4 regions of the Bradyrhizobium sp. 31Argb genome follow, and region 2 is predicted to be linked to each of the others. Evidence: riboswitches for the same ligand, from Rfam matches in the RefSeq annotation. Region 2 holds a riboswitch; each other region holds the start of a gene.
What was found. Region 2 has a riboswitch for cobalamin ahead of AAFX91_RS27450 (DUF1636 domain-containing protein). Riboswitches for the same ligand answer to the same signal wherever they lie in the genome.
Positions count from the first base shown of each region.

Region 1: it holds a riboswitch for cobalamin, as region 2 does, so the genes downstream of both, AAFX91_RS00705 (TonB-dependent receptor) here and AAFX91_RS27450 (DUF1636 domain-containing protein) in region 2, are expected to answer to the same signal.
Region 3: it holds a riboswitch for cobalamin, as region 2 does, so the genes downstream of both, metE (5-methyltetrahydropteroyltriglutamate--homocysteine S-methyltransferase) here and AAFX91_RS27450 (DUF1636 domain-containing protein) in region 2, are expected to answer to the same signal.
Region 4: it holds a riboswitch for cobalamin, as region 2 does, so the genes downstream of both, AAFX91_RS31960 (TonB-dependent receptor) here and AAFX91_RS27450 (DUF1636 domain-containing protein) in region 2, are expected to answer to the same signal.

Region 1 is NZ_JBEGDB010000002.1:34,299-41,381, reverse strand. It holds gene ureG (urease accessory protein UreG) at 1-61, shown strand, start outside; gene AAFX91_RS00725 (urease accessory protein UreD) at 58-1,008, shown strand; gene yut (urea transporter) at 1,071-2,087, shown strand; gene AAFX91_RS00715 (GntP family permease) at 2,202-3,647, shown strand; gene AAFX91_RS00710 (hypothetical protein) at 3,706-4,104, opposite strand; cobalamin riboswitch at 4,464-4,662, shown strand; gene AAFX91_RS00705 (TonB-dependent receptor) at 4,693-5,652, shown strand; gene AAFX91_RS00700 (TonB-dependent receptor) at 5,698-6,759, shown strand; gene cobD (threonine-phosphate decarboxylase CobD) at 6,791-7,083, opposite strand, start outside.
Region 2 is NZ_JBEGDB010000175.1:119-7,201, forward strand. It holds partial or broken gene AAFX91_RS27430 (hypothetical protein) at 1-282, shown strand, start outside; gene AAFX91_RS27435 (hypothetical protein) at 990-1,172, shown strand; partial or broken gene AAFX91_RS27440 (CobD/CbiB family cobalamin biosynthesis protein) at 1,194-1,489, shown strand; gene AAFX91_RS27445 (hypothetical protein) at 1,542-1,742, shown strand; cobalamin riboswitch at 1,860-2,077, shown strand; gene AAFX91_RS27450 (DUF1636 domain-containing protein) at 2,171-2,542, shown strand; gene cobG (precorrin-3B synthase) at 2,640-3,803, shown strand; gene AAFX91_RS27460 (precorrin-8X methylmutase) at 3,803-4,432, shown strand; gene AAFX91_RS27465 (precorrin-2 C(20)-methyltransferase) at 4,435-5,166, shown strand; gene cobJ (precorrin-3B C(17)-methyltransferase) at 5,163-5,897, shown strand; gene AAFX91_RS27475 (cobalt-precorrin-6A reductase) at 5,873-6,619, opposite strand; gene AAFX91_RS27480 (bifunctional cobalt-precorrin-7 (C(5))-methyltransferase/cobalt-precorrin-6B (C(15))-methyltransferase) at 6,618-7,083, shown strand, end outside.
Region 3 is NZ_JBEGDB010000061.1:25,454-32,536, forward strand. It holds gene AAFX91_RS14855 (TetR/AcrR family transcriptional regulator) at 1-357, opposite strand, end outside; gene AAFX91_RS14860 (ribonucleotide-diphosphate reductase subunit beta) at 538-1,665, opposite strand; gene AAFX91_RS14865 (ribonucleoside-diphosphate reductase subunit alpha) at 1,689-4,565, opposite strand; cobalamin riboswitch at 4,680-4,899, opposite strand; cobalamin riboswitch at 5,032-5,233, shown strand; gene metE (5-methyltetrahydropteroyltriglutamate--homocysteine S-methyltransferase) at 5,340-7,083, shown strand, end outside.
Region 4 is NZ_JBEGDB010000240.1:4,152-11,234, forward strand. It holds gene AAFX91_RS31950 (hypothetical protein) at 1-1,239, shown strand, start outside; gene AAFX91_RS31955 (hypothetical protein) at 1,439-1,600, opposite strand; gene AAFX91_RS31960 (TonB-dependent receptor) at 1,685-3,949, opposite strand; cobalamin riboswitch at 4,061-4,258, opposite strand; gene AAFX91_RS31965 (FecCD family ABC transporter permease) at 4,441-5,415, shown strand; gene AAFX91_RS31970 (ABC transporter ATP-binding protein) at 5,412-6,185, shown strand; gene AAFX91_RS31975 (ABC transporter substrate-binding protein) at 6,185-7,015, shown strand.

The sequences.
Region 1 (7,083 bases), on a different contig from region 2:
TGCGCTGATCGAACGAGAGTTTCTGTTCGATATCAATCCGCGGGCACGGCGGCCAGCATGATACCGGCGGCCTTCCCTCCCTGGGCCCGCGCCGAAGCGCTCGGCGCATCGATGCCGGAATTCGCTCCGTTCCAGGATGAACCGCCGCAGATGAGGAGTGGCAGTGTCGGCAAGACAGGTCTCCTACGTCTCGGCTTCGAGCACCGCTCCGGCCAAACGATCCTGGCGAACTTGCAGCGGCACGCGCCGTACATGGTGCAGCGCGCGCTGCATTGCGATGAAGAAATGCCTGACATGGCCTGCGTGTTTCTAATCACCACCACCGGCTGCGTGCTGCAGGGGGACCGGCTCGCTCTTGACATTACCCTTGGTTCACGCGCGCAGGCACACCTCACCTCGCAATCGGCAACCAAGATTCACGCGATGGACGCCAACTATGCGGCGCAGAGCCAGACTATCACGCTTGCCGATGACGCATACCTGGAGTTTCTTCCGGATCCCGTGATCCCGCACCGGCACTCGCGGTTTCTCAGCGACACACAGATCTGCGTGGCGCCGTCGGCCACACTGCTGTTTTCGGAAATCATTCAACCCGGCCGCAAGCACCATCGTCCCGACGAGTGCTTCGGAGCAACCGTATTGTCGATATCAACGTCGGCCACGCGGCCCGATGGTCGCCCCTTGTTCGCAGAGAAGCTGGTGATCGAGCCGCGCCGATATCTGATGCGGCAAACTGGCGTGATGAACTCCTTTGATGTGTTCGCCAACGTGATCCTGTGCGCCCCCAAGGACAAGGCAGAACGCATCCACGAGCGTGCGGAAGCCGATGTGAACCTCGCGGAAGGCGTGGCGTCCGGCGCCTGTCACCTGCCCAATGATGCCGGCCTGATCTTCAAGGTGCTGGGCCGTGAAACCGCGCAGGTGAAAGCCAAAGTACGGGAGTTCTGGGGACTGGTACGCAAGGAGGTCATCGGCGCAGCGCTACCTCCGCCTTATCTATGGCGATAGGGATCGACGGCGCCAACAGATGATCTCCAACAGCCGGTGCCGACACGTTCAAGGAGGCTGCAATGGAAACGATCTTGGCAAAGTGGGAACACCTCTCCGCATCGTCAGGTGCATTGCGGTTCTTGGACATCAATTTGCGCAGCATCGGACAAGTTATGTTTCAGAACAACCCGCTGACCGGGATTCTCTTTCTGGCCGCGATCGCCTGGGGTTCACACGCGGCCGGCGTACCCCGAGTGGCAATTGCGGGGATCGTCGCGGTCGTCGTAGCAAACCTAACGGCGCAATGGCTTCACGTCGATAACGAGCCGCTCTATTCCGGGCTCTATGGATACAACGCCGTCCTCGTCGGACTCGCGTTGGCGACATTTTTATCGCCGAGCGCGCTCATGTGGGTGTATGTGGTGCTGGGAGCGTCGGTTTCGGTCATCGTGATGCTCGGGACTGCCAACGCCGTCAAGCCCTGGGGTGTATCCAGCCTCACATTTCCATTCGTGCTGACGACGTGGCTCCTCTTGTTGGCTACGTATGGTTTTTCCGGTCTCGTAGGGACTGCGCTGCCGTCCGGCAACGTCATCACCGCCTTTCAACCCTATGAGGCCAGCCCGCTCAAGCTCATCGACCTCTTCCAGGGCGTGCTTCAAAGCATCTCACAGGTCTTCCTGAAGGCGAGTGCTGTGGCGGCCCTGCTGCTGCTCGCTGGCCTGGCCGTGAACTCATTGACTGCCGCCGCGTTCGCTCTCGCCGGCGCGATACTGGCAGTCCTGGTGGCCCATCTTTTCGGCGCTGAAAGCGACCTGATCACTGGCGGGCTTCTCGGCTTCAGCCCGGTACTGACCGCGATCGCGCTGGGTACCGTGTTCTACCGACCGAGCTGGCGAGTCGCGATCTACGCCATGCTGGGCACGCTGTTCACCGTCATCGCACAAGCGGCGCTGAACGTTGCGTTGACGCCGTTCGCCATCCCCGCGCTGACCGCGCCTTTTGTGCTCGTCACATGGATCTTCCTTCTTCCGCGCCAATGCTTCGAGCCGACTGCGGCTGGCGCTGGCGATGTCGTGAAAGCGCGCACAACCTAGATCAGCACTTTTGGGAGAGCCTGCATGGGCGACCGGAGTTTGGCAGTGCGCGCGGACGAGCACCAACGTCATCGAATCGCATATCTCAAGTCGTTGCTGAGGGAGGCCTGAGCCATGGGACTCATTGGGATATTGCTTGGTTTAGCCCTGCTCATGTGGCTCGCGTACCGTGGAGTGAGTGTTCTGCTGGTCTCTCCGCTGGCGGCGCTCATCGCGGCCGTATTCTCGGGCGAACCGCTGCTCGCGCACTGGACGCAGACGTTCATGGCCGGAGCGGCGCGGTTCGTCGCGCAGTGGTTCCCCATGTTTCTGCTAGGCGGGTTGTTCGGAAAGCTTATGGGCGACAGCGGTTCGATCAGCTCCATCGCGCAGTATTTGACCAACAAGTTGGGAGCCAGCCGCGCGATCCTCGCGGTGGTGATCGCCTCGGCTATTGTGACCTACGGCGGCGTGAGTGTGTTCGTCGCATTTTTTGTGCTGGCGCCCATGGCTCACGAGATGTTCCGGGCCGCGAACATCCCGCGCCGCTTGTTGCCGGCAACGGTCGGCCTCGGTGCATTCACGTTCACCATGTCAGTGATGCCGGGAACCCCCTCGGTCAACAACGCCATTCCGATGCCGTACTTCGGCACCACCACCTTCGCGGCCCCCGGGCTGAGTATCATCGCATCCGCTATCATCTTCGCCTTCGGCATGTGGTGGCTCGGCCGGGCCGAGGCTGCCGCGCGCAAGGCTGGCGAAGGTTACGGAGGCGAGGCGGATACCACTCCTGTCGTTGACGAGATGGTTCGCGAGCAAGCGGCGCCGGCGGGCGACTTCGACCCGGCCGAGTTGCCGCACGGCAAGCAGGCCGAGAATGTGCCTCCCTTCGCCCTGGCCGTACTGCCCCTCATCGTCGTTATCCTCACGAATTTCTTGATGTCGCTTGTCGTATTCCCGCGCCTCGATTTTTCGTTCCTGTCCGAGCCCGAGTGGGGCGGTACTACGATCGGGGCCGTGTCCGGCGTCTGGTCAGTTGTCGTGGCTCTCGCGGCGGCAAACTTGACGGTCCTTCTCATCAACCTCCGACGTTTGCCATCCTTGCGCGAAAGTCTCGACGCCGGGGCGAATTCTGCAGCCTTGCCGATGTTGATGATCGCTAGTCTTGTCGGATTCGGCGCAGTGGTTGCCGCGTTGCCGGCATTTGCGACGGTTCGCGATGCGGTATTCTCGATTTCCGGAGGACCGCTGGTCTCATTGGCTGTCTCTATGAATGTGCTGGCGGGGCTGACTGGTACTGCTTCTGGCGGTATGGCAATTGTGCTCAATGCATTTGGCGACGACTTCTTGCGTCTTGGCACGGAGCATCACATCGATACCGAATTGATGCATCGCATAACAACGATGAGCGCGGGCACTCTCGACGCCCTCCCCCACAACGGCACGGTGTTGCTGCTATTGCAAATCAGTGGTCTGACTCACCGTGAAAGCCATCTCGACACGGTGATGACCGTGATCGTCAGTTGCATTATCGCACTTGTTGCCGTCTTGATATTGGGTTCGGTTTTTGGATCGTTTTGACGGCTGAGATTACCGCTAACTTGGCCGATCGAGCTTGCCCGGGCCGGTCAGCGCAGGCTCATGCACCTCGCGCATCGCGGATTGCCTGAGCGACTTTCGTCGCCTGCGACACTCGTCCGATTCGCGCGCCCGTGACGATCTTTCTTCGGCGCGTGCTCAAGCGCGGCACCATGCCTTCGTTGGCGGTGGATCCGGCGGAGGGATAGGGAATAAAGCTCGCGGCTCGCAGCGCGAGAGCCTTTCGAGCCGCTTCGACATTGGCGATCCGAGCTGCCAGGTTGTGAAGACGCCTGAGCTCGCCGTTTACCCGCTTCAGTGCTGCGGCAAAGACCTGCTTGCGTTCCGAAGGGCGCTCGGCGGTTCCAGGGAAGTTCGCGCCGCGAGCTTGACCTTTTCCGCGCGTCTCTCGCCGCTTTTGTCGGCCGAGCGTTCGCTCCTTATCGCGCATCTTGCGCAAGCGGGATCGCATGTCCGCAAGATCGGTCGGCTCGACGTCATAGATGGCGGGATGATGCGTGAGGCGGATCGTCTCGTATTCGTCGTGGCTGAGGAGGCTGCGTTCGAGTTTGCATGGGAGCGACATTTCCTGTTCCTCCGTTGAATCTGTCGATGCTCACGTCAGCAGAATCATCCAGGTCTAGCGCCGCGTGTGGGTGACATGTCATGCTCGCATAAGGCTGTAGGATTGGCCATCTGCCGTCCTTTCGCCTGTCAGCAACTTTCTGTGTTCGTCATTCAGGTCGCCGCTATCAGCGATCTGGAAAAATGCTGTTGGGTTCTGATCGTTATCGATTTGAGTTTTGCTCCGCCTTGTGCTTCTTTGCGCGCGTCATCGGTGCCCTTGTAGGGTGAAACGGGAACGCGGTGCGGGAATCTTCCCAACGCCGCGGCTGCCCCCGCAACTGTAAGCGGATATTTGCGATCCGAATGCCACTGGACCTGCCAAGCAGGTTTGGGAAGGCGGATCGGGAAACGACCGCGAGCCAGGAGACCGGCCGTTGACGAGTATCAACTCGTTCGACGGTGGGTCGGCGGAAGGGCATTTATGAGCTTGCGGCGTTTTCTTGCCGGGTGTGCGGCCGTTGTCGCATGCAGTCACACTGGCGCGATGGCCCAATCGGGTCCCGAACAGCTTCCTGCTGTTGTCATCAATCCGGAGGTCCGGTCCAAACCTCCCACGAGGAACAGGGAAAGGTCTTCAACGACTGGTCCTGCGCGCCCAGCGCCCAGTACCGAAGCCGCTCCTGCAACTCCCGAAGTCGTTGTCACCCCCGACCGTACGCTGGAGCCGGCGAGCCGTACCGGAAGCTCGGTTAGCGTGGTCACGCACGAAGTGCTCGCGACCAGCAATCCGACCTCGCTCGTCGACGCGCTGCGGACGGTGCCCGGGCTCGATATCACCGAAAGCGGCGGGCCAGGCGCAACGACCAATGTGCGCTTGCGCGGCGCGAATACCGGTCAGACGCTGGTCATGATCGATGGCATCAGGGTCAACGATCCGACCGCCGCCAGTGGCGATTTCGATTTCGCGATGTTCGCCCCGAGCGCGATCGAGCGGATCGAGGTGCTGAAAGGCCCGCAGAGCGCACTCTACGGATCGGACGCGATGGGTGGCGTAGTCAACATCATCACCAAGAAGGGCGCCGGTCCAGCACAGCTCGACGTGAGCACCGAGGGAGGAAGCTACGGCACGGCGAGCAGCAGCGCATCGCTGACCGGAACCTCGGGGCCGTGGTCCTACGCATTCACGGGAAACGGGCAGCATAGCAACGGCTTTTCACGCTACGGCTATCGCATCCCCGCGCTCGAAGCCAAGTATGGTCCCCTCGAGCGCGACGGCTTCGACCGCGTCGGCGGCTCAGCACGCGTCGGCTACGACGCCGGCGAAGGCGTGCGCCTGGAGACGGGCATGCTGGCCTCGTTCACGCGGTCCGCCTACGACCAGGCCAGCGGAACGTTCCCGGACACGCCGTCGAGCGCGACGCGCCTTCTCGAGCAGGTCTGAGGACGCGCCTCATTCGACACGTTCGGTGGCATCCTCACCCATAGCGTGAGCGCGTTTGAAACGCACATCGATCGCTCGTTCGACGACGTCACCTACAAGACCAACAAGCTGCCGCAGAACACGACCTCCATCCTCTCCAATTTCGTCGGCGACAGCACAGGCCTGGAATATCAGGGCAACCTGAAGGTCGGCCCGCTCGGATCGCTCATCATCGGATCGCGCGTCCAGCATGAAACGGCGAGCACCTCCACCACCAACCTGCTGCCGATTGCCGGCGCGCCGACGCCACAGCTCGCCGGGACACAGGACACGAATTCAGTCTTCGCACTGTGGCAACTGCCGATCGGCGAGCGGCTCAACATCACGATGGGCGGCCGGGTTGACGACGTCGTTGACGTCGCACGGTTCGAGACATGGCGAACCACCGCGGCGTACACGATCGCGAAGACCGGCACCAAGCTGCATGCGAGCGCCGGGACAGGCGCCAAGGCGCCAACGCTCTATCAACTGTATGCGCCGACTTACGGCAATTCCGCGCTCAGCCCCGAGGAAAGCTTCGGCTACGACGCCGGCATCGACCAAAGCCTGTTCGGAGGCCGCGTCGTGGTTTCGCTGACCGGCTTCGGCAACCGGTTCAGCAACCTGATCGACTTTGTGACCGATGCGGCGCATCCGCTCGGGCACTACGTCAACGTCTCGCGCGCCGAAACCGACGGACTGGAGCTCGGGGTCAACGTCGATATCCTGCCGGGCTACCTGAAATTCAACGCCGCCTATACCTACCTGCAGGCCAAGGATCTTTCGACCGGCCTGACGCTGGCGCGCCGGCCGGAAAACCTGGCGAGATTCTCGTTCCCCATCACACCGATCAAGGATTGGCTGATCGAGCCGCGCGTGCTCGCGGTGTCGAAACGCTACAGCGGTTCAAACGAGACGCAGCCACTGGACCCTTACGTCCGCGTCGACCTCTATACCGAATACAAGATCGATGAGACCTGGAAGGTGTACTTGCGCGGCGAGAACATTTTCAACGAGCACTATCAGGAAGTGTACAACTACGGCACGACCGGGCCTGCGGCTTACGCCGGGTTCAGTGCCCACTGGTGAAACGGATGTGATGATGAGCGCGCGGGATGCGCTATCCGATCGAGCGAAACGCGCTAGCCAGGCGATCGAGACCATCGTCCGACGCAAGGCCAAATCGCAGCCATTCGCGTGCACAGTCGAAGCTGCGGCACCAGATGTGGCATCGTGCCAGTTCGGTGTGCAAGTTCGGGGCATCGGGATGGGAGGCAAGGCGAAAGAGCGTGGTCCCTCCGACAAGCTGAAGGCCGGCCTCTGTAAGGACATGATCCAGCTTGCTCGACTGGCGAGCGAGCTTCACGCGCGTCTCGTCGGCCCAGGATCGATCCCGCAAGGCGGCCGTGCCCA
Region 2 (7,083 bases):
GTCGCCGAAGGGCCAATACCGGAAGTAGCCAGCCTAATCGATCACCCGGTCGATGCGGGCGCTGAACGTCGGCGAAAATTCGAGCGATCCGCTCCGTCAATCTTCCGCGCGCCAGGTGACTACCTATTCAAATGCCGCGATTGCAAGCACAACGGCGGCAAGGATCGGACCTGCATCGGCGACAAGCGGGCGATCATGTGCGCTGACTGCGCCTACGCACTGCCCAATGATCACGAACCTAGAAATATCGCCACGGACAAGCACCCGCAATCTGTGCGTTAGGAACTTTGTTCAATCTCAAGATCCTTCTAATATTTGCACTGCCGCAGGCAGGACAGAAGTACCAAGACTCACTTGCGATTACCCTCGGACCCGGACTGGGATTGCTACCGCACATCGTTCGATGACATTGAAAACCGTCACAAGCATCATAACCGATGAATGCAACTTCAGGGGCGGGATAACCTGAACAATACACTTTCGTTCCAGTCCAGCATTTGTCACCGTCCCCTTTTGAATCACTCCCCACGTATGTCATTCCCAGATCGGTGCAGTCTGCTGGCGACCCAAAGCGAAATGGGGCTGTCCCGATCCAGATTCCCCGGCTCCGCAAATGCATCCCTGGTTAGCAAGATAGCGCTTACTGCGAAGACTATCCTGAATAGGATCATAGAAGAGCCTCCCTATCTGTGACAGATGTGGAGGGGGATATCTGACCCACCGCAGAAGATATTTGAGCAACCAGAGACGCCTGTAAAGAAAGATCCGTATGTCGCACGACTCACCAGTGGTCAATCGCGCTCATTGCTTTCCTTTTGCTTGATGATTTCGCGGAGAGACTTCGGCCGCGGAGGTGACCTGTAGCGGCCCTCCCACGAGGCCGCGATCACGCCCTCGAAGGGAGCTTCCCCCGAGTGCAACTCGGCATTCCGCTATCGGTTGTGACTAGTTTAGCGTTCGCCGCGCCAGGCCCTGCCACCGAAATGCCCATGCCGATCCTCGACGAGACAACGCAGCCTGATCCGGCAGGGATGGAGGAGGTGCTAAATCGAAATGACCATCATACGCTGGATGCGAAGGACCATCACGGGTCGATGTCGCATTTGGGTCAAACTGAAGAAGAACGTGCGGTGATGGCCGAACAATTCGCAGGCGCATATTTGCTGAAGTAGAAATCCCGGCTTGGTCGGGGTGGGGTACCTGGCATTGCCGGCTACAAGGCGATCAACGCACTGGACTCTATGATCGGCCATCATACGCCGCGACACGAAGCTCTTGGTTGGGCTGCGGCGCGCGCATCGATGATGTGGCAAACTTCATTCCAGCTCGCCTGACCGCTGTTCTCTTCGTGCTGCGCGCCCCGGTCTTCGCAGGGTGGTCATGCATGATGCGCGATGCGAACCGGCGCCGCTCGATTAATGCCGGCTGGCTCGAAGCCGCCATAGCTGGAGCGCTCGGCGAGCGGCTCAGCGGTCCGCGAGCGTATCACGAGACCATCGCGGCGGGAACTCGAGGCGCTCGCGAGGGCTGAGCTCGCGATCGTGGTCAACCCGAACGATCCCGACGGAAAGCATCATGATCAGAGTGAACTTCTTTCGATCCTGCCGCGTGTCGGCCGTCTAGTGATCGACGAAAGCTTTACCGAGCTAGCCCTGGCTTATCACCTGCGCCCGATCAGTCCCTCTTCGCCGTCCTTGGTCGCCCTGATCTTTCGCGGACCATCTCCTTTTTCGCCATTTTGATGGCCTGGCGGGCGTCGGTGGAGCCCTCGGGCGCGACGATGTCCCCGTCCTCGGCGGCATCTGGTTCGGACATCATCCGGCGTGGTCCCTTTGGCTTGACAAGTTGCGGCCCAGAGCAAATGGTCGGCCCGCGTTGGTGCCTGTTCTGCGACAGGCGAAGAGGGAATGCGATAGGGCTCGAGCCAAACGGCTTGGCCTGAAAAGCAGCCGCCCCCGCGACCGTGACCGGAGAGATGCCCGAAGCCACTGATCCCCTGGGGATCGGGAAGGCGGGGATCGAAGGGAAAGACCCTGCTCCGCAAGCCGGGAGACCTGCCAGCGCAACGTTGAGACCGGCGGACGGGGTGTTCCGCGACGGGGAAAGCGAAGCCTCCTCAAGGACGGTTCGTGCACCTCATCGCTTCCCGCCGTCAATTCAGGAAGGGGCGATGATCGTCACTCTTCACGTTTGCATCACATGCCGCCCGGGCCAGACGCTCGGGGAAGGCGAGATTACGCCCGGTGCGCGCCTGCATGCCGCTATTCTCGACGCGGGCGTGCCTGACGGCGTCGTCGTTCCCGTCGAATGCCTGTCCGCCTGTAACCAGGGCTGCTCGGTCGCGCTCAGCGCGCCGGGACGGTGGTCCTATGTCTACGGTCGCTTGTCCGATGGCAACGCGCACGACGTGATTGCCGGCGCGTCAGCTTACGCGGCGGCACCCGATGGCATCGTGCCATGGCGCAGCCGGCCGGAGATCTTCCGCAAACAATCGCTCGCTCGCATTCCACCTATCGCCGCCCTGCCAGAAGCCGCGGAATGAACACGCTCGCAAAAGTCCCTGTCACGGTCGTCACTGGCTTGGCATCACTCTGGAAGACGCGCCGAAATTCGATCGCGGCTGCGCCGCGCGAGGCGTCATGAGTACGGTCGCTATCAAGGGCTGGTGCCCTGGCGCGTTGCGGCCGATGCAGTCAGGCGACGGGCTCGTGGTCCGCGTGCGCCCCTATGGCGGAAGGCTCGATGCGGCACAGGCGGCAGGGCTGGCTGATCTGGCAGAGTGTTACGGCAACGGCTTGATCGACTTGACCAGCCGGGCCAACTTCCAGATCAGAGGCGTGAGTGATCAGGGACACTTGTCTCTGCTCGACGGTCTCGCCCAATTGAAGCTGCTTGACCATGATCCGGAGGCCGAGTCGCATCGCAACATCCTGGTGACACCGTTCTGGGGCATAGGCGATGACACGCGTTCGCTCGCAGCCGAACTGGAGCAGGCCCTTGCCGGCAGTGGGCTAGCTCTTCCGACCAAATTTGGCTTCGCTGTCGATGACGGCAAGGAACGGGTGCTTGCTGGCGCATCCGCGGACATTCGGATCGAGCGTGGCCGCGCGGGCGGCCTTTTGGTGCGCGCCGATGGCGCTGAGTTTGGTCGCTCCGTTACGCGCGGCGACGCTGTGAGCGTTGCAGTCGCGCTTGCCGAATGGTTCATTACCTCAGGCGGCACCAGCGGCAGGCGAGGGCGCATGGCCGCCCACATCATGGCCGGCGCGAGATTGCCGGATGCACTGCTCGGTAGGACCGAGCCCGCACCGACGATCGCTGTGCCTCGTCCCGGTCTTTGTCCGCTGGGTGCGATGGTCGGCGTCGCATTCGGGCAACTGCCCCATTCGGCGCTTCGGCTTATTGCCGCAGATGCGCAAGGGTTGCGTATGACACCGTGGCGGATGATTCTTGCTGAGGGAGCACGCACGATGCCGCGCGGTGCGGACCTCATCACCGAGGCCGATGACCCAGCGCTTCGCGTCATCGCTTGCAGCGGCGCGCCGCGCTGCCGCGAGGCTCTTGCCGATACCCGCACGCTGGCTGCCGCGCTTGCGCCGCACATCGCCGCGGACGCGCGCCTCCACGTTTCGGGCTGCGCCAAGGGCTGCGCGCATTCCGGGGCGACCGCGATCACGCTGGTTGCGACCAGCGCCGGATTCGATCTCATCCGCGACGGCTCGCCGCGCGCCGCGCCAGTTATGCGTGGCTTGAGCCACGGCGTCATCATCGAAAATCCCTCCATGCTGGCGGGAGGACGCTGATGCCGCACATTTATGAAACCGACGGTGCAGCGATCTATCGACAGTCCTTTGCCACCATCCGCGCCGAGGCGGACTTGACGCGCTTCACGCCCGATGAAGAACAGGTGGTCGTGCGCATGATCCATGCCGCCGGCATGGTAGGGCTCGAGGCCCATATCCGTTTCACGCCCGGCATGGTGGCGGCGGCGCGGGATGCGCTGCAGGCCGGCGCGCCCGTACTTTGCGACACGCGTATGGTGTCCGAGGGCATTACACGCGCGCGGTTGCCGGCGGTCAATGCCATCGTCTGCACGCTCGGCGACCCCGCCGTTCACGTACTGGCACAATCCATGCGCGATACCCGTTCGGCCGCGGCACTGGAACTGTGGCGACCGCACCTCGATGGCGCCCTTGTCGCGATCGGCAACGCGCCCACCGCGCTGTTTCACCTCCTCAACATGCTGGAGGATCGCGATTGCCCGAGGCCGGCTGCAATCATTGGCTGTCCGGTCGGCTTCGTCGGCGCGGCTGAATCCAAGGCCGCGCTGATGGCCGATCCGCCGGCGCCCGCCCTGACAATTGAAGGACGCCTCGGCGGCTCGGCGATCACCGTCGCCGCCGTGAACGCGCTCGCGAGCCGGAGCGAATAGCGATGGGGCGCATCATTTGCTGCGGCCTCGGGCCAGGCAATCCGGACTTGATGAGCGTGCGCGCGGACCGCGAGGTGCGCGCAGCCAGGCACGTCGCCTATTTCCGCAAGAAAGGGCGTCCCGGTCAGGCCCGCCGCATTGTCGAAGGCATGCTGGCCGCCAATGTCTCCGAATATCCGATGGAATATCCGGTCACCACCGAGCTCTCCTTCGACAGTCCGGATTACCTTCGCGTGCTCGCCGGCTTCTATGAAGAATGGGCGGAGCGTCTGGCGCGGCTTGCGCTCGCGGTCGATGTCGTCGTGCTCTGCGAAGGCGATCCCTACTTCTATGGCTCCTTCATGCATTTGCACGCGGGCCTGCGAGGCCGCGTCGAGATCGAGGTGATCGCGGGCATTCCGGGCATGGCCGGCTGCTGGAATGTGGTCGGTCAGCCGATTGCGTTGGGCGATGACGTGACGACCGTCTTGATGGGCACAATGGCGGAGGATGAACTCGAACGGCGGATGCGCAATTCGGACGCGCTCGTCGTCATGAAGACCGGGCGCAACCTCCAAAAGGTGCGCCGTGCGCTCGCCTCCGCCGGTCGTCTCAATGATGCCTGGCTGGTCGAGCGCGGCACCATGCCGGGCGAGCGTGTCGCGCGGCTGGTCGATGTCGAGGAAACCGATTGCCCCTATTTTGCAATCGTGCTCGTGCATGGAACGGGATGGCGCGCGGACAACATCGCATGACGGGATCGCTGACGATCGCGGGACTTGGGCCGGGCGATGAGGCGCTGGTCACGCCGGAGGTGACGGCCGCGCTAGCTACCGCGACCGACATTCTGGGCTATGCGCCCTATGTCGCGCGCGTAGCGCCGCGCGAAGGGCTCACGTTCCATCCGTCGGACAATCGCATGGAGTTGCAACGCGCAGCCCACGCTTTGCGGCTGGCATCAGAGGGACGCAACGTGGTGCTGGTATCCTCTGGCGATTCCGGCATCTTTGCGATGGCTTCTGCCGTGTTCGAAGCGCTCGAAGAGACGCCGCAATACCAGGGGCTTCCGATCCGGGTGCTCCCTGGCGTGACCGCAATGCTGGCGGCGGCCGCGCGCGCCGGCGCGCCGCTCGGACACGATTTCTGTGCCATTAATCTCTCCGACAATCTGAAATCGTGGGCGGTGATCGAGAAACGGCTGCGGCTTGCGGCCGAAGCTGATTTTGCCATCGCGATGTACAATCCGCGCTCGGCGAGCCGGCTGGAGGGATTTGGACGCGCGCTCTCAGTGTTGAAGGAGGCCGGGTGCGGCGACCGTCTCGTGATATTCGCGCGCGCGGTCAGCACACCCGATGAGCGGATTGAAATGATCAAATTGAGCGAGGCGTTGCCCGAGATGGCCGACATGCGTACGCTCGTGATCATCGGCAATTCGGCGACGCGACGCGTTGGCCGCTGGGTCTATGCGCCGAGGCACGCCCGATGACCGAGCCATTGCATCACCTCGGCCACGCTTTCCATCCGCGTCCGCTCAGGCAGAGGCGGCCGCGAGATCATGATCACGGGAAGGCCGAGCGCACGCGCAGCGTCGATTTTTGCGCGCGCGCCTTCGCCCCCGGAATTGCGGGCGACAATCCATTCGATGCCGCGCGTGCGCATCATCTCCAGCTCACTTTGAAGAGTGAATGGCCCGCGCGACACGATGACGTCGGCATCGAATGGCAGTGCGCCCTCGGGCGGGTCGACGAATCGCAAGGTGTAGGCATGCTGCGGCTTCGCGCCGAACGGCGCGATGTGTTGCCGGCCGATGGCAAGAAAGACGCGCGCCCGATTTTCCGGCAAGGCGGCGACGGCGGACGCGACATCCGCAACCTCGATCCAGTTATCGTCAGTCGCCTTGGCCCAAGGCACACGCTCGATCGCGATCAGAGGCGTTCCGCTTGCCGCGCACGCGGCAGCCGCGTTGCGGCTCATTTCGGCCGCAAACGGATGGGTTGCATCAACGACATGCGTAATGGCTTCGCGGCGAATATAGTCGGCAAGTCCGTTCGCGCCGCCGAATCCACCGACGCGGGTGGGCAGTGGCTGGTCGGCGGGGTTGCGGGTGCGTCCGCCATAGGAGTAGATCGCTTCGAGGCCCGCCCGCGCAATTGCTGCAGCGAGCAAATTGGCCTCAGTCGTTCCGCCCAGAATGAGGGCGCGCGTCATGGCTGATCCCTGGCTGACCATCATCGGTATCGGCGAGGATGGCCTTGCCGGCCTCTCCGAGGCAAGCCGAAAGGCGCTTTTTGAAGCCGAAACCGTCTTTGGTGGCGAGCGCCATCTTGCGCTCGCAGGCATAACCGAACGCACCCGGCCCTGGCCAGTGCCGTTCGATGCCGACGCTGTGCTGAGCTGCCGCGGCCGCCCGACGGCGGTGCTCGCCTCGGGCGACCCGTTCTGGCATGGCGTCGGCGGCAGTCTTGCGGAGAAGCTCGAGGCAGGCGAGTGGATCGCGCATTCCGCGCCTTCGACATTCTCGCTCGCCGCAGCGCGGCTCGGCTGGCGTCTTGAGTCCGTCATCTGTCTCGGACTGCACGCCGCGCCGTTCGAACGGCTCGTGCCGCATCTCGCGCGCGGCGCACAGATCATTTGCCTGGTGCGCGATGCCAGGGCGGCTGGTGACCTTGCGA
Region 3 (7,083 bases), on a different contig from region 2:
ATCGACAGGCTCAGCCAGGATGCCCCAGGCGAGCTTGCGCTGCGACAGCACATGGACGGCAACCGTGGTGACCGCGGCGGCCAGCGCCGAGGACGGCCCCGGCGCAGCATCGGCCGCCCGGCGAATCGCGGCAAGCTCGTCGCGCGAGACCTCGGCGATCAGTTCGGAGATCAGATCGGCCTTGGACGGGAAATAGCGGTACACGGTTCCGGCCGCGACATGGGCGCGGACCGCAACCGGGGCGATCTGCACCGCGGCCATGCCGCCATCCGCCGCCGCCTCGCGTGCCGCAGCCAGAATGGCGCTGCGCCGGGCGGCCAGCCGCTTTACCACTTGATGGGTTCGCCGATAGACCATGGCGCGGTTCCCGTCCCCAGGCTCTCGCCGGCTCGGGATCGGCCGAACGAGACTTCACTATTTTGGGCGATCGAGCGCGGATCGCTGCAAAAGATGAACACCTATTCATGGCGTCTGGCAAGACGGATTTGTGCCGTCTGGAATGCACAAAAAGAAGGGGTCCCACCGCCGGGACCTTGGTTACTCCCAGCTTAACGCGCCGCCGTTCTGGTATTCGATCACGCGGGTCTCGAAGAAATTCTTCTCTTTCTTCAGGTCCATCGCCTCCGACATCCAGGGAAAGGGATTGTCGGCTTCATCGAATACCGGCGCGAGCCCGAGTTGGGCGCAACGGCGATTGGCGATGAAGTGCATGTAGGTTTCGCAGAGTGCCGCGTTCAATCCGAGAAAGCCGCGCGGCATGGTGTCCCGCCCATAGGCTGCTTCGAGCTCGGCCGCCGTCCGCACCATCTCGCGAATCTCCTCCTGGAACGCCTTCGTCCAAAGATGCGGATTCTCGATTCGGATCTGGTTGATGACATCGATGCCGAAGTTCAGGTGGATGGATTCATCGCGCAGGATGTACTGATACTGCTCGGCGATCCCGACCATTTTGTTGCGCCGGCCGAGCGAGAGGATCTGCGCGAAGCCGGTGTAGAACCACATGCCTTCGAAGATGACGTAGAAGGCGACGAGGTCGCGCAGGAACGCCTGGTCGGCTTCCGGCGTCCCGGTCCTGAAATCGGGATCGTCCAGATGCTGTGTATGCTTCAGAGCCCATGCCGCCTTGTCCGTGATCGAGGGCACCTCGCGGTACATGTTGAACAGCTCGCCTTCATCGAGCCCCAGGCTCTCGACGATGTACTGGAAAGTATGGGTGTGCACGGCCTCCTCGAATGCCTGCCGCAATAGATATTGCCGGCATTCCGGATTGGTCAGATGGCGATAGATCGCCAGCACGATGTTGTTGGCGACGAGGCTTTCGGACGCCGCGAAGAAGCCGAGATTGCGCTTGATCGCGCGGCGCTCGTCCTCAGTCAGGCCGTCGCGCGATTTCCACAGCGCGATGTCGGCCTGCATCGAGACTTCCGTCGGCATCCAGTGGTTGTTGCAGGCGGCAAGATATTTCTCCCACGCCCATTTGTATTTCAGCGGCAGCAACTGATTGACGTCGGCGCGGCAGTTGATCATCCGCTTGTCGTCGACCGAGACACGGCCGCCATGGCGATCGATGGCGCCGAGGCCGGTCTGGTTGCCGGCTGCGGCGAGGTTCATGACGGGGATGGCCGCGTGGCGCGCGGGCGCGGTGGGCTCTGACCAGTCGAGCATGGTGTTATTCCTTATTCCGCTGTTCACTGGCAGGCTTCGCATTCGGGATTGTCGATCGAGCAGGCGATGGCGCCGGACAAGTCCGGGGCGGTGGACATCGCCGGGGCAACTGTAACGGCGTTGAGCTTGCCGTCGGTGCCCTTCAGCGTCGACTTCTCGACATGGGTGGCGCTGCGCGAGCGCAGGTAATAGGTCGTCTTCAGGCCGCGCTGCCAGGCCAGGCGATACAGCGCATCGAGCTTCTTGCCGGAGGGGTTGGCGATATAGAGGTTGAGCGACTGCGACTGGTCGATCCATTTCTGCCGCCGCGCCGCCGCCTCGATCAGCCAGGCGCTGTCGATCTCGAACGCGGTCGCGTAGAGCGCCTTGACATCATCGGGGATGCGGTCGATCGCACCGAGACTGCCATCGAAATATTTGAGGTCGCTGACCATCACCTCGTCCCACAGCCCGCGCGCCTTGAGATCGCGGACCAGGAAGGCGTTCACGACCGTGAAGTCGCCGGACATGTTGGATTTGACATAGAGATTCTGGTAGGCGGGCTCGATCGACTGCGCCACGCCGCAGATGTTGGAGATGGTTGCCGTCGGCGCGATCGCCATCACGTTGGAATTGCGCATGCCGACCGTCTTGACGCGCTCGCGCAAGCCGTCCCAGTCCAGCGTGCGCGAGCGGTCCATCGCGACTTCACCGCGCGCTTCGGCAAGCAGCTCGATCGAATCGATCGGCAGGATGCCCTGGCTCCACAGCGATCCCTCGAACGACGGATAACGGCCGCGCTCGGCGGCGAGATCGACGGAAGCCGAGATCGCGTGATAGGCGATCGCCTCCATGCTGGTGTCGGCGAAGGTGACCGCCGCGTCGGACGCAAGCGGGATACGAAGCACATGCAGCGCATCCTGAAATCCCATCAACCCGAGGCCGACCGGCCGGTGCCGCAGGTTGGAGCGCCGTGCCTCGGGGATGGTGTAGAAATTGATGTCGATGACATTGTCGAGCATCCGCATCGCGGTCGCGACCGTCCGCTTCAGCCTGACCGAGTCGAGCCCGCGCTCGCCGATATGGTTGAGCAGGTTGATCGAACCGAGATTGCAGACCGCGGTCTCCTCGTCCGAAGTGTTGAGCGTGATCTCGGTGCAGAGATTGGAGGAATGGATCACGCCGACATGGCGCTGCGGCGAACGCAAATTGCAGGGGTCCTTGAAGGTGATCCAGGGATGCCCGGTTTCGAACAGCATGGTCAGCATCTTGCGCCAGAGATCGACCGCGCGGATCTTCTTGGATACGCGCATCTCGCCGCGCGCGGCCTTGTCTTCGTAGGACGCGTAGCGCTCGGCAAAAGCCTTGCCGTAGAGATCATGCAGATCGGGCGTCTCGTCCGGCGAGAACAGCGTCCATGCGCCATCGGCCTCGACGCGCTGCATGAAGAGATCGGGCACCCAGTTGGCGGTGTTCATGTCATGGGTGCGGCGACGATCGTCGCCCGTGTTCTTGCGCAGGTCCAAAAATTCTTCGACGTCGATGTGGCAGGTCTCGAGATAGGCGCAGACCGCGCCCTTGCGTTTTCCGCCCTGGTTGACGGCGATCGCGGTGTCGTTGGCAACTTTAAGGAACGGCACCACGCCCTGGCTCTCGCCATTGGTGCCCTTGATGTGCGCGCCAAGCCCACGCACGCGGGTCCAGTCATTACCGAGGCCGCCGGAATATTTGGCAAGCAGCGCGTTGTCCTTGATCGACTTGAAGATGCCGTCGAGATCATCAGGAACAGTGGTGAGAAAGCAGGACGACAGTTGCGGCCGCAGCGTGCCGGAATTGAACAGCGTCGGCGTCGACGCCATGAAGTCGAAGGAGGACAGGAGATTGTAGAACTCGATCGCGCGTGCCTCGCGGTCGATCTCGCGCAATGCCAGACCCATGGCGACACGCATGAAGAAGGCTTGCGGCAATTCGATCCGGTCGCCGCGGACATGCAGGAAATAGCGATCATAAAGCGTCTGCAAGCCGAGGAACTGGAACGCGAGATCGCGCTCCGGCTTCAGCGCCGCGGCGAGCTTGTTCAGGTCGAAGCGGCCGAGCTCGGGATCGAGCAATTCGGCGCGGATGCCGGCCTTGATGTAGACCGGGAAGTATTCGCCATAACGCACGGCCATGTCCGCCTGCGACGCAGTGGTTGGTGCGCCCTGCACGAAGGACAGCACTTCGGTGCGGAGCTTGTCGAGCAGCAGGCGCGCGCTGACATAGGCGTAATTCGGCTCCTGCTCAACCAGCGTGCGCGCCGCCATCACGCTGGCGAGCGCGAGTTCATCCTGGCTGATGCCGTCATACAGATTGCGCTGGATTTCTGCCACCACAGGCGCGGCATCGACGCCGTCGACCCCGGCGCAGGCCTCGCCGACGATCATCGCCAGCCGCGCATGGTCGAGCGGCACCTTGTTGCCGTCCGCGAGCGTGACGTGGATGATTGGGCCGGCCGCGGCCTTTGCTGATTTCGCGGCCTGCTGCTCGGCGCGCTGCCGCGCCCGCTCCTCGCGATAGAGCACGTAGGCGCGCGCCACCTTGTGATGGCCGCTGCGCATCAGCGCCAGTTCAACCTGGTCCTGGATGTCTTCGATATGAAAGGTGCGGCCTTCGCTCATCCGGCGTGACAGCGCGCCGACGACTTCGGCGGTCAATTCCTCGACCGCTTCGTGCACGCGGCGCGACGCTGCCGCCGTATGACCCTCGACCGCGAGGAAGGCCTTGGTCATTGCCACCGAGATCTTGCCGGCATCGAATTGCGACACCGTGCCGTTGCGGCGGATCACCTGCATCGGCAGCCGCGCCTCCGGCGCCGCGATCGATTCGGGGCGCAGGTGAATGAGAGACGACGCGGTGGCTTCGCGATCGAGAGAGAGTGACATCTTGCAGACCCCGTGATGTTTGTTGGGGCCGGATGCCGGAGGCGACGCTGCGTGATGATGCCGGCGGCGCACCGGCATGAGCCTGCAAGCGACCGCCGGGACACCCCGCCCGTGGACGTTATTTGCTGTCACGGCAGGTCTCCTGGCTCGCAGGTCGGCGTTACTCCCCGTCTTCCCAATGCGATGCCGCATCAGTGACGTCTAAAGTCGGGAGCAACTCACTGCTTACAGTTGCGGGGGCAGCGCCGGATTCTCGCGATAAATGCGCGATCACTGGCTTCCCTCTTAGCCACCATTCCTTGCGTCATGATGGACCGTGACAGCTACATCTGGTGCGATTTGTGGAATGGTGTCAATGGGACGTATGGGCGAAGCGCAAAAATTTCGGTCCATGCCGTCGATGCTGTGAACAACCGGCGCCACGCGCACGTGATGTCATCCGAGTTGACCTTCGCGCGATCTTGCCGGTAAGTGAACGCGTCGTGGTTCTTCGGAGAGATCTTTTCCGGAGCTAAGAGGGAAGCCGGTGTAAAGCCGGAGCTGCCCCCGCAACTGTAAGCGGCGAGCCGCGGTCCACAATTGCCACTGAAGCCTGCAAAGCTTCGGGAAGGCCGGACCGCAGCAACGACCCGCGAGCCAGGAGACCTGCCTCGACAACATACACGTCCTCGGGCGGGGTGTCCCGGTGGTGCGGTTGCGATTCCGTGCACACCTCGCGCAGGGAATCCAGACGTGTCACTACGGCCTTTGCCCCCAACTCATGGGGTTAAGCCAATGTCTTCCACTTCACTTGCTGTTGCATCTCTCGGAACGCCGCGGATCGGTCCGCGCCGTGAACTGAAATTCGCGCTGGAACGCTTTTGGTCCGGCGCATCGGACGAAAAGACGCTGATCGAAACCGGCATCGGGCTCCGTGCGGCCAATTGGGCGCGGCAGAAGAAGCTCGGCATCACCGTGATCCCGTCGAACGATTTTTCGTTCTACGATCAGGTGCTCGACACCTGCGCGATGGTCGGCGCGATCCCGGAAACCTATGGCTGGACCGGCGGCGCAGTGCCGCTTGCGACCTATTTCGCGATGGCACGCGGCACCAAGGCCGACGCGCATGACGAGGCCTGCGGACATGGCCATCACGCGCACGGCGTGGCGGCGCTCGAAATGACGAAATGGTTCGACACCAACTATCATTACATGGTGCCGGAGCTTCGCAAGAACCAGTATTTTGCGCTCGCCTCGCGCAAGCCGATCGAAGAGTATGAGGAGGCGAAGGCACTGGGTTATCAGACGCGTCCCGTGCTGATCGGCCCGGTCACGTTCCTGAAACTGGCCAAGTCCAAGGACGCGCATTTCGACACGCTGTCGCTGCTCGACAGGCTCTTGCCGGTCTACATCGAAGTGTTGCGCGAGCTCGCTGCCCGCGGCGCGGAATGGGTGCAGATCGACGAGCCCTGTCTCGCAACTGATCTGGATGCCGCAGCTCAGCAAGCCCTACGGCGCGCCTATTCCGGAATCGCCAAAGCAGTGCCGGACATCAGGATCATGCTGGCGACCTGCTTCGGCGGGCTCGGCGGCAATCGTGCGGTCGCGTTTGACCTTCCGGTCGCCGGCCTGCATCTCGATCTCGTGCGCGCGCCTGAACAGCTCGGCGATCTCATGGATGTTCCGAAGCAGCGCGTGCTGTCGCTCGGCGTGATCGACGGCCGGAATGTCTGGCGCGCGGATCTGAGCCGGATCCTCGATCAGCTCGAGCCCGTTGTCGCAAAGCTCGGCAAGGAACACGTCCAGATCGCGCCATCGTGCTCGCTGCTTCATGTGCCAATCGATCTCGCGCTGGAGACGAAGCTCGATCCCGAGGTGAAGACCTGGCTCTCATTCTCGGCGCAGAAGCTCGAAGAACTTGCCGCCCTCGGCGCGGCTCTTGGAAGTGGCCGGGCCCATGCGTCCGAAGCGATCCGAGCATCCGATGCCGCCGCGGCCGCGCGCAAGATCTCGCCGCGGATTCACGATGTGAAGGTTGCCCAGCGTCTCGCCGCCATCGATGACGGCACGCGCCATCGTGCCAGCCGGTTCGCCGAGCGCGTCGAGGTGCAGCGCGAGCGGTTCAACCTGCCGCGCTTCCCGACCACGACCATCGGCTCCTTCCCGCAGACGACCGATGTCAGGAACGCACGCGCCGCGCATGCCAAGGGCGCACTCAGCGATACCGCCTACAAGACCTATCTGCAGCATCAGACCGCGCGCGCCATCCGTTGGCAGGAGAATATCGGGCTCGACGTCCTGGTCCATGGCGAGTTCGAACGCAACGACATGGTGCAGTATTTTGGCGAGCAGCTTTCCGGCTTCGCCTTCACCGAACTCGGCTGGGTGCAGTCCTACGGCTCGCGCTGCGTCCGGCCGCCGATCCTCTACGGCGATGTCTCACGACCGCAGCCGATGACAGTCGAATGGTGGCAGTTCGCGCAGTCGCTGACGACGAAGCCGGTGAAGGCGATGTTGACGGGCCCCGTGACCATCCTGA
Region 4 (7,083 bases), on a different contig from region 2:
CGCGTCCTGATCCCCGAGGGGGCGAGCACTTCGGCGCGCGAGGCGATCACGATCCTCGGTCTTGCCGGCCACCATGTCGAAGTCTGCGATCCCTCGCCCTGGTGCCTGTCGCGCTATTCGCGCTTTGTGCGGAAATTCCACCGCTGCCCGGGGTTGCGCCACGACCCCGAGGGATTCCTTGGTTATATCGAGCGGCTCCTGGAGGCACCGTTCGACGTGCTGCTGCCGACCCATGAGCAGGGTTTTCTGTTCGCGCGCGCCGAGGCGCGATTGAAGGGCCGCGTCGGCCTGGCGCTGCCGCGGTTCGACAATTACCGGATGGTGCACAGCAAGGCCGGCTTCAGCCGCCTGCTCGACCGGTTGGGTCTGCCGCAGCCGCCGACGCGGATCGTGACCTCGGAGAGCGAGCTGCGTGAGGCCATCCGCTTTCCCTCCGTGATCAAGACTTCGGTCGGCACGGCAAGCCGCGGCATCTGGTTCGTGCGCGACGAAGCCGATTTCAACATCGCGCTATACGAGCTCGGCGCGAGCGATACCTTTGCCGACGAGCTTCTAGTCCAGGATCTCGTCACCGGCACCACGGAGAAGGCGCAGTCGGTATTTTGCTTTGGGAAACTGGTCGGTTTCCACGCCTACCGGCAGGTCGCGCCCGGCGTCGGCGGCGGCGAGGCGATCAAGGAAAGCGTCAGCCGTCCGCAGGTGCACGCCTATCTGGAAGCGATTGGAGAAACGCTGGCCTGGCACGGCGCGCTGTCGGTCGATTACGTGATGCCGATCGACAGCTCCGTGCCGCTCCTGATCGATTGCAATCCGCGCCTGGTCGAGCCGCTCAACGCCTTCCGCGCCGGCACCGATCTGGTCGATCTCCTGCTGCGCGTTTCGCTCGGCGAGACGCCAAAACCCTTGCCTGAGAGCCGCACCGGCGTGCGGACGCATTTGGCGATGCAGGCGTTGCTCGGCCAGGCCTCCCGCGGCGGTACCAGGCGCGACATTCTGGTTGAGTGCGGCGATCTCCTGAAGACCTCAGGGCCCTACAACGCCAGCACCGAGGAGTTGACGCCGGTGCAGCTCGATTGGCTCAGTGCCGTGCCGCTGGCGATGACGGCCGGCCTCACTTTGGTCTCGCCGAAACTGGCAAGGACGGTCGCCCGCGGCGGCTTCGGCGCGCATCTGCTCGACCTGAAGAGCATCCGCAAGATCGAGCGCGAGGATTTCGCCGGACTGCATCAGCCGCCGTAGCCGCCGTAGGGTGGGCAAAGCGCAGCGTGCCCACCTTCCCTTGCACCGCCCGTGAAATGGTGGGCACGCTGCGCTTTGCCCACCCTACAATTCTGGGCAACGCTCTCACCCCGTCATTGCGAGCGCAGCGAAGCAATCCACGTCTCCGCTAGCGGCGCGATGGATTGCTTCGCTTACACTCGCAATGACGGGAGGCGTCTCACAACGGCTCGTCGTCCGGGCCGTAGCGATCGCGCTTCGGCGTGGCGATGTCGCCGTCTTCGTAGTCGTCGTCCTCGTCGTGGCGCGCAGGTGGAGGCGGCGGCTTCGGCTTGCCGCCTTCCTGCTTTGGAGGTTGGTTTGTCTTCCCGATCCCGCCCATATCGATCTCCCGCCATCACGACATAATGGCTGATTCGGGCGGGACAAGCCGGTCCGCGCGCAGGCCACGGACCGGCCGATTGCTTCAGAACGTCGCGCCGGCCTTTACGAGGAAAGTGCGGCCCGGCAGCGGATAGGCGTTGAAGCGGCCGGGCGTGAAGTTCGAGGCGATGGCGTAGTCGTAATAGAGCGCATTGAGCAGGTTGTTGACGCTGACCGACCAGAAGAAATGCTCATAGGCGCCGCTGAGCTTGAGGTCGATCGTCGCATCGCCCGGAATGCGCGTTTGCGTATTGGCCTGGTCGTTATCCATGACGCGCGAGCTCCAGGCGCGCAGCGTGGCATCGAGCACGAGATAGTTGTCCCAGATATTCCAGGTCACGCCGAGATTGCCGGTGTAGCGCGACACCAGCGGCACGTCGTTGCCCGCGAACTGTCCCTCGCGGAACACAGCACGCGTGTAAGCCATGCCGCCGCGCAGCGACACGGTATCGCTGACGCGCAGCGAAGCCTGCGTCTCCGAGCCATAGCGCCGGGTCGGCTCGAGGTTGACGTTGAAGAACAGCACCGGATTGAAATGGATCTCGTTCTCGAGGTCCATGTTGTAGACGCTGGTCTGCACCTGGAATCGGCCCGTCTTGACGCGGAATCCGCCTTCGACGTCATGCGAGGTCTGGGTCTTCAACTGGAAATTCTGCGGCAGCGGATTGAAGAAGGCGTCGAACGCGGGACCCGTCGAGACGCGCTCGTCGACATCGGGCGTGCGGAAGGCGTGCGCGGCGCGGGCGAACACCGAGAACATTTCGGTGAAGCGATGCTCGACGCCGACATGCAGCGCGTAGTTGGTCTCGCTCTGGTCGAGCGGCGTCGCCTGCGCGTCGAAGGCGAACGGCGCGTTCGGATCGTAGCGGTCGCGCGCGTTGAGCCAGGTGTTCTGCACCCGCGCGCCATAGGAGAAATCGGTCGTGGGCAATAGGCCGACCGTGTGCATCCAATAGCCGGCGAGCGACTGCTGCGACAGGTCGTAGGTATGGATCGGCGGCACGCCCCGGAACGCGCCGCGCTGCTGGTTGAACGTCGCGTCGTAATAGTCGATGCCGGTCAGGATCGACGACGGAATCCCGAAGATCGAATTGTTGATGCTCAGCCGCGGCGTGATCGACCAGGTCTGCAGCGCGGCGTCATTGTAGGTGGATGTCGCGCTGATGAATGGTGAGGCGCCGAAGAATCCGCTTTGCGTGTCCTTCTGGCGGTAGCCGCCATCGACGATCAGGTCGACGCCGTTCAGAAGCGTCTTGGTGAAGCCAGCCGTCGCGCTCGCGCCCTGCTGGTTGCCGTAGTCGAACGGTGTGGCGGCGCCCCTGCGGTCGGTGACGAGTTGGTTGATGCCGGCGGATGGGTCGACGATCCGGCCGCCCGGAAAGCCCAGCTTCTGGTCGTCGCCGGTCACCGTCAGGAATGCTTTCAGGTCCGGCGTCGTGTAGTTGAGATTGCCGACGCCGTTGCGCTGGTCGAGCGCATTGTTCACGCGGTAGCCGTCGGACTTGATGCCGTTGCCGTAGAACGACGCCGACCATGGCCCGGAATTCATCGCGGTCGAGATCGCGGCCATGCGCTGGTTGAAGGAGCCGTACCCGGCTTCGCCCCGGATCGAGACCGGCGGGCCGCCGATGCCGGTCTTGGTGACGATGTTGATCACGCCGCCGATCGCGTTGTCGCCGTAGAGTACGGCGCCGCTGTTGCCGCGGGTGATCTCGATGCGCTCGATCGAATCCAGCGGGATGGTCGAGAGATCGACCTGCGCCATGTCGATGTCGTTGAGGCGCCGCCCGTTGAGCAGGAACAGCGTGTTGGCGGTGGCGAACGCGCCGAAGCCGCGCAGGTCGACCGAGGTCTTGGCGCCGTTTACGCCGCCATAGAGCGATTGAAGCTGCACGCCGGGCGCCTGCGCGATGATCTCCGGCAAGGTGTGCGATGGCGAATGCGCGATGTCGTCGGCGGTGATCACGGTCGAGGACGTCCCGACGATGCCGGCGAACTGCGGGCTGCCGCCGCTGCCACCGGATGAAGCTCCGCTAGCGGCGCCGCCGCCCGAGCCCGCGCCGCCGGCCGGTTGCGCGGTGGTCGGCACCTGGCCCGGCGCGGGACGCCGGGGGCCTGGAGTGCCGTCGGAAGCGGGCTTGGCACGGGTGCGGTTGTGGTCGCCAGGCGCTCTGACCTCGACCGGTGGCAATTGTTCGGAGGACGCTTCCTGCGCCTGCGCGGCAGAAACGTACAAGGCGGGCGCCAGCATGCTCGACGCGAGCAGGAGTGCCCGGCGTTGCTTGGTGGCGGTGATAGCAGAGAACATCGGCGAGACCTCGGTATGACGTCAGTGGCACGTCACAGCGATCCGAGGCTCACCATCGCGTTTCGCGCTTCAGGTGAAGCAAATGCCTGTACTCCCCGACCGACATCGTCGCGTGTGACCACGTAAGACGGCAGGTCTCCTGGCTCGCGGGTCGTTACCCTTCGTCGCCTTCCCAGGACCGAGACGCCCAGTGGCATAAGACGAAGGATTCACCGCATACAGTTGCGGGGGCAGCCGCGGCTTGAGGGAAGTTTCCCGGTACCGCATTCCCTTTTGATCCCGATAGGAACCGTCGGGGCCATCTAGGATTTTGGCGACGCCCGAGTCAATCCCGGCGAAACTGCGGCGCCCCATCCCCAATACGCTTTTTTGTTCCGGTGTCGCTTGTCTGCCACCGAATTCGCTGCAAGAAGCAGGGCGCGATGAGTGCACAGGATTTCACGATAGCGGCGGGTCTCGCCGCGCGGCGGCGGTTGGGGGCGACCGTTGCGATGATTGCGTTGGTTGCCGTGCTGATGCTGATCTCGCTCGGCACCGGCCCGGTGCGGCTGTCGCCGCTGACGGTGATCGAGGCGTTGTTCGGTGGCGGCAGCGATGTAACGCAGGTGATCGTGCGCGAGATCCGCCTGCCGCGGACCATCCTGGCGTTCGCGATCGGCGCCATTCTCGGCCTGTCAGGCGCGGCGCTGCAGGGCCTGTTGCGCAATCCCTTAGCCTCGCCCTCGCTGTTCGGCGCGCCGCAATCGGCGGCGTTCGGCGCGGTGCTGGTGATCGCGCTCGGGCTGGCCGATGTCCGCTCCTACGCGCTGCCGGTCGCCGCCATCATCGCCGCGTTCGGCTCGGTGTTCGTGCTGCTCGCGATCGCTGGCCGCAATGCGGGGCTGTTGATCCTGATCCTCGCCGGGCTTGCGATTTCGAGCCTTGCGGGCGCTGCGACGGCGCTGGTGATGAACCTCGCCAGCAATCCGTTCCTGGTGCTGGAGATCGCGTTCTGGCTGCTCGGCTCGCTGGAGGATCGCAGCTTCCAGCATGTCGCGCTGGCGCTGCCGTTCATCGTTGCCGGCGCGGCCATCCTGCTGTCGCAGGCCAGCGCCTTCCGTGCGCTCACGCTTGGCGAAGAGACCGCGCAAAGTCTCGGCGTCGATGTCGGCCGCCTGCGGCTGTTCGTGATCACAGGCGTTGCGCTCGGCGTCGGCGGCGCGGTGGCGGTCACCGGCACCATCGGCTTCATTGGCTTGGTCGCGCCGCATCTGATGCGGCCCGTGATCGGCCACGACCCGGCGCGGCTCTTGGTGCCCAGCGCGCTCGCGGGCTCGGCGCTGTTGCTCGCGGCCGATATCGCGGTGCGCATCATCCCGTCGACCTCGGACATCAAGGTCGGCGTCCTGACCTCGATCATCGGTGTGCCGTTCTTCCTCTATCTCATCGTACGCGAGCGCCGCGCGCTCGGCGGAGGCGTCGCATGACGGCGCTTGTCGCAGAACATCTTAACGTCGCGCTCGCCGGCCGCCGCGTGCTCAGCGACGTGTCGCTGCAACTCGCCTCAGGTCATCTCGTCGCCCTGGTCGGTCCGAACGGAGCCGGCAAGACCACGCTCTTGCGCGCGCTCGCCGGTCTCATTCCCTCCGATGGTGTCATCAAGGTGGGTGGCGAGGCGCTCGCCGCGCTGCCGCTGCGCGAACGGGCCAAACGCTTCGGCTATCTTCCGCAAGGGCACATGGTGCACTGGCCGCTGCCCGCGCGCGACATCGTCGCGCTCGGCCGCTATCCGCATGGTGCCACCGATCCGGCACGGCTGTCCCCGCGCGATGTCGAGGCGGTGGTGCGGGCGATGCAGGCGGCCGACGTCATGGAGTTCGCCGAGCGCCGCGTCACCGAGCTTTCCGGCGGCGAGCGCAGCCGCGTCGCACTGGCGCGCGTGTTTGCGGTGGAGGCGCCGATCATCCTGGCGGACGAGCCCACCGCCTCGCTCGATCCGCGCCACCAGATCGACGTCATGAAGGGGTTGCGTGCGGCAGCCGACAAGGGCGTGCTGGTGATCGTGGTGACGCACGACCTCGGCCTTGCCGCGCGCTTTGCCGACCATGCGCTGGTGCTGTCGCAGGGCCGCCTCGCCTCGCAGGGCGCGCCCGCGGACGCGCTGTCGGAAGCAGTGATGGCCGACGTGTTTCGTATCAGCGCCTTCCGCGCCGAATATCAGCGCGAGACGGTGATCGTGCCGTGGGCGGAGATCTGATGCGGCGCCTCGCTGCATTCCTTGCAGCGTTCGCCCTGTCCACCACTGTCGCGCTTGCGGCGAGCGCGCCGCGCATCGTCTCGATGAACGTCTGCAGCGATCAGTTGCTGCTCTCGCTCGCCGATCCCCAGCAGATCCTGGGCCTCAGCCGATTCTCCCGCGAGGCCTGGCAATCATTCGCCGCCGACAAGGCGCGCCGCTTCCCGATTCTCTCCGGCGGCGCGGAGGACGTGCTGGTGCTGAAGCCCGACATCGTCGTCGCCAGCCTGTTCGACAAGCGCGCAACGCGCGAGCTCTTGAAAGCAAACGGCCTTCATCTCGTCGAGTTCAGCGTGCCGCGCACGCTGGACGAGGTGAAGGACCAGATCCGCGAGATGGGCGAGATCGTGCAGCATCCGGACCGCGCAAAGGTCGCGATTGCAAGGCTCGACGCCGCGATCGCCCAAGCGCGCGAGGCCGCGACCGGCAAGCACTATCGCGTGCTGCCGCTGGCGCGCCGTGGCTGGGTGTCCGGCAGCGACAGCCTGGTGTCGTCGCTGCTCATCGAAGCTGGCCTCCTCAATCCCGCCGGCGACCTCGGCGTCGCAGCCGGCGGCTACGCCTCGCTGGAAGCGATCGTGCAACTGAGACCGGACTTCATCCTGGTGTCGGAGGCCGGTGACCGCGCCGAAGACAACGGCCGCGCCTTCCTGCTGCATCCGGCGCTGGAGCACTTCTATCCGCCGGAGAAACGCATTGTGCTTCCCGAACGTCTCACCGTCTGCGGCGGCGTGATGCTCGCCGACGCGCTGGACTTGCTGACGAAGGAGTTGCAGCGCGTGGCGCGGTAGCTCCATCCCCCGTCATTGCGAGCGCAGCGAAGCAATCTATCTCTCAGCTCGTCATTCCGGGGCTCGCC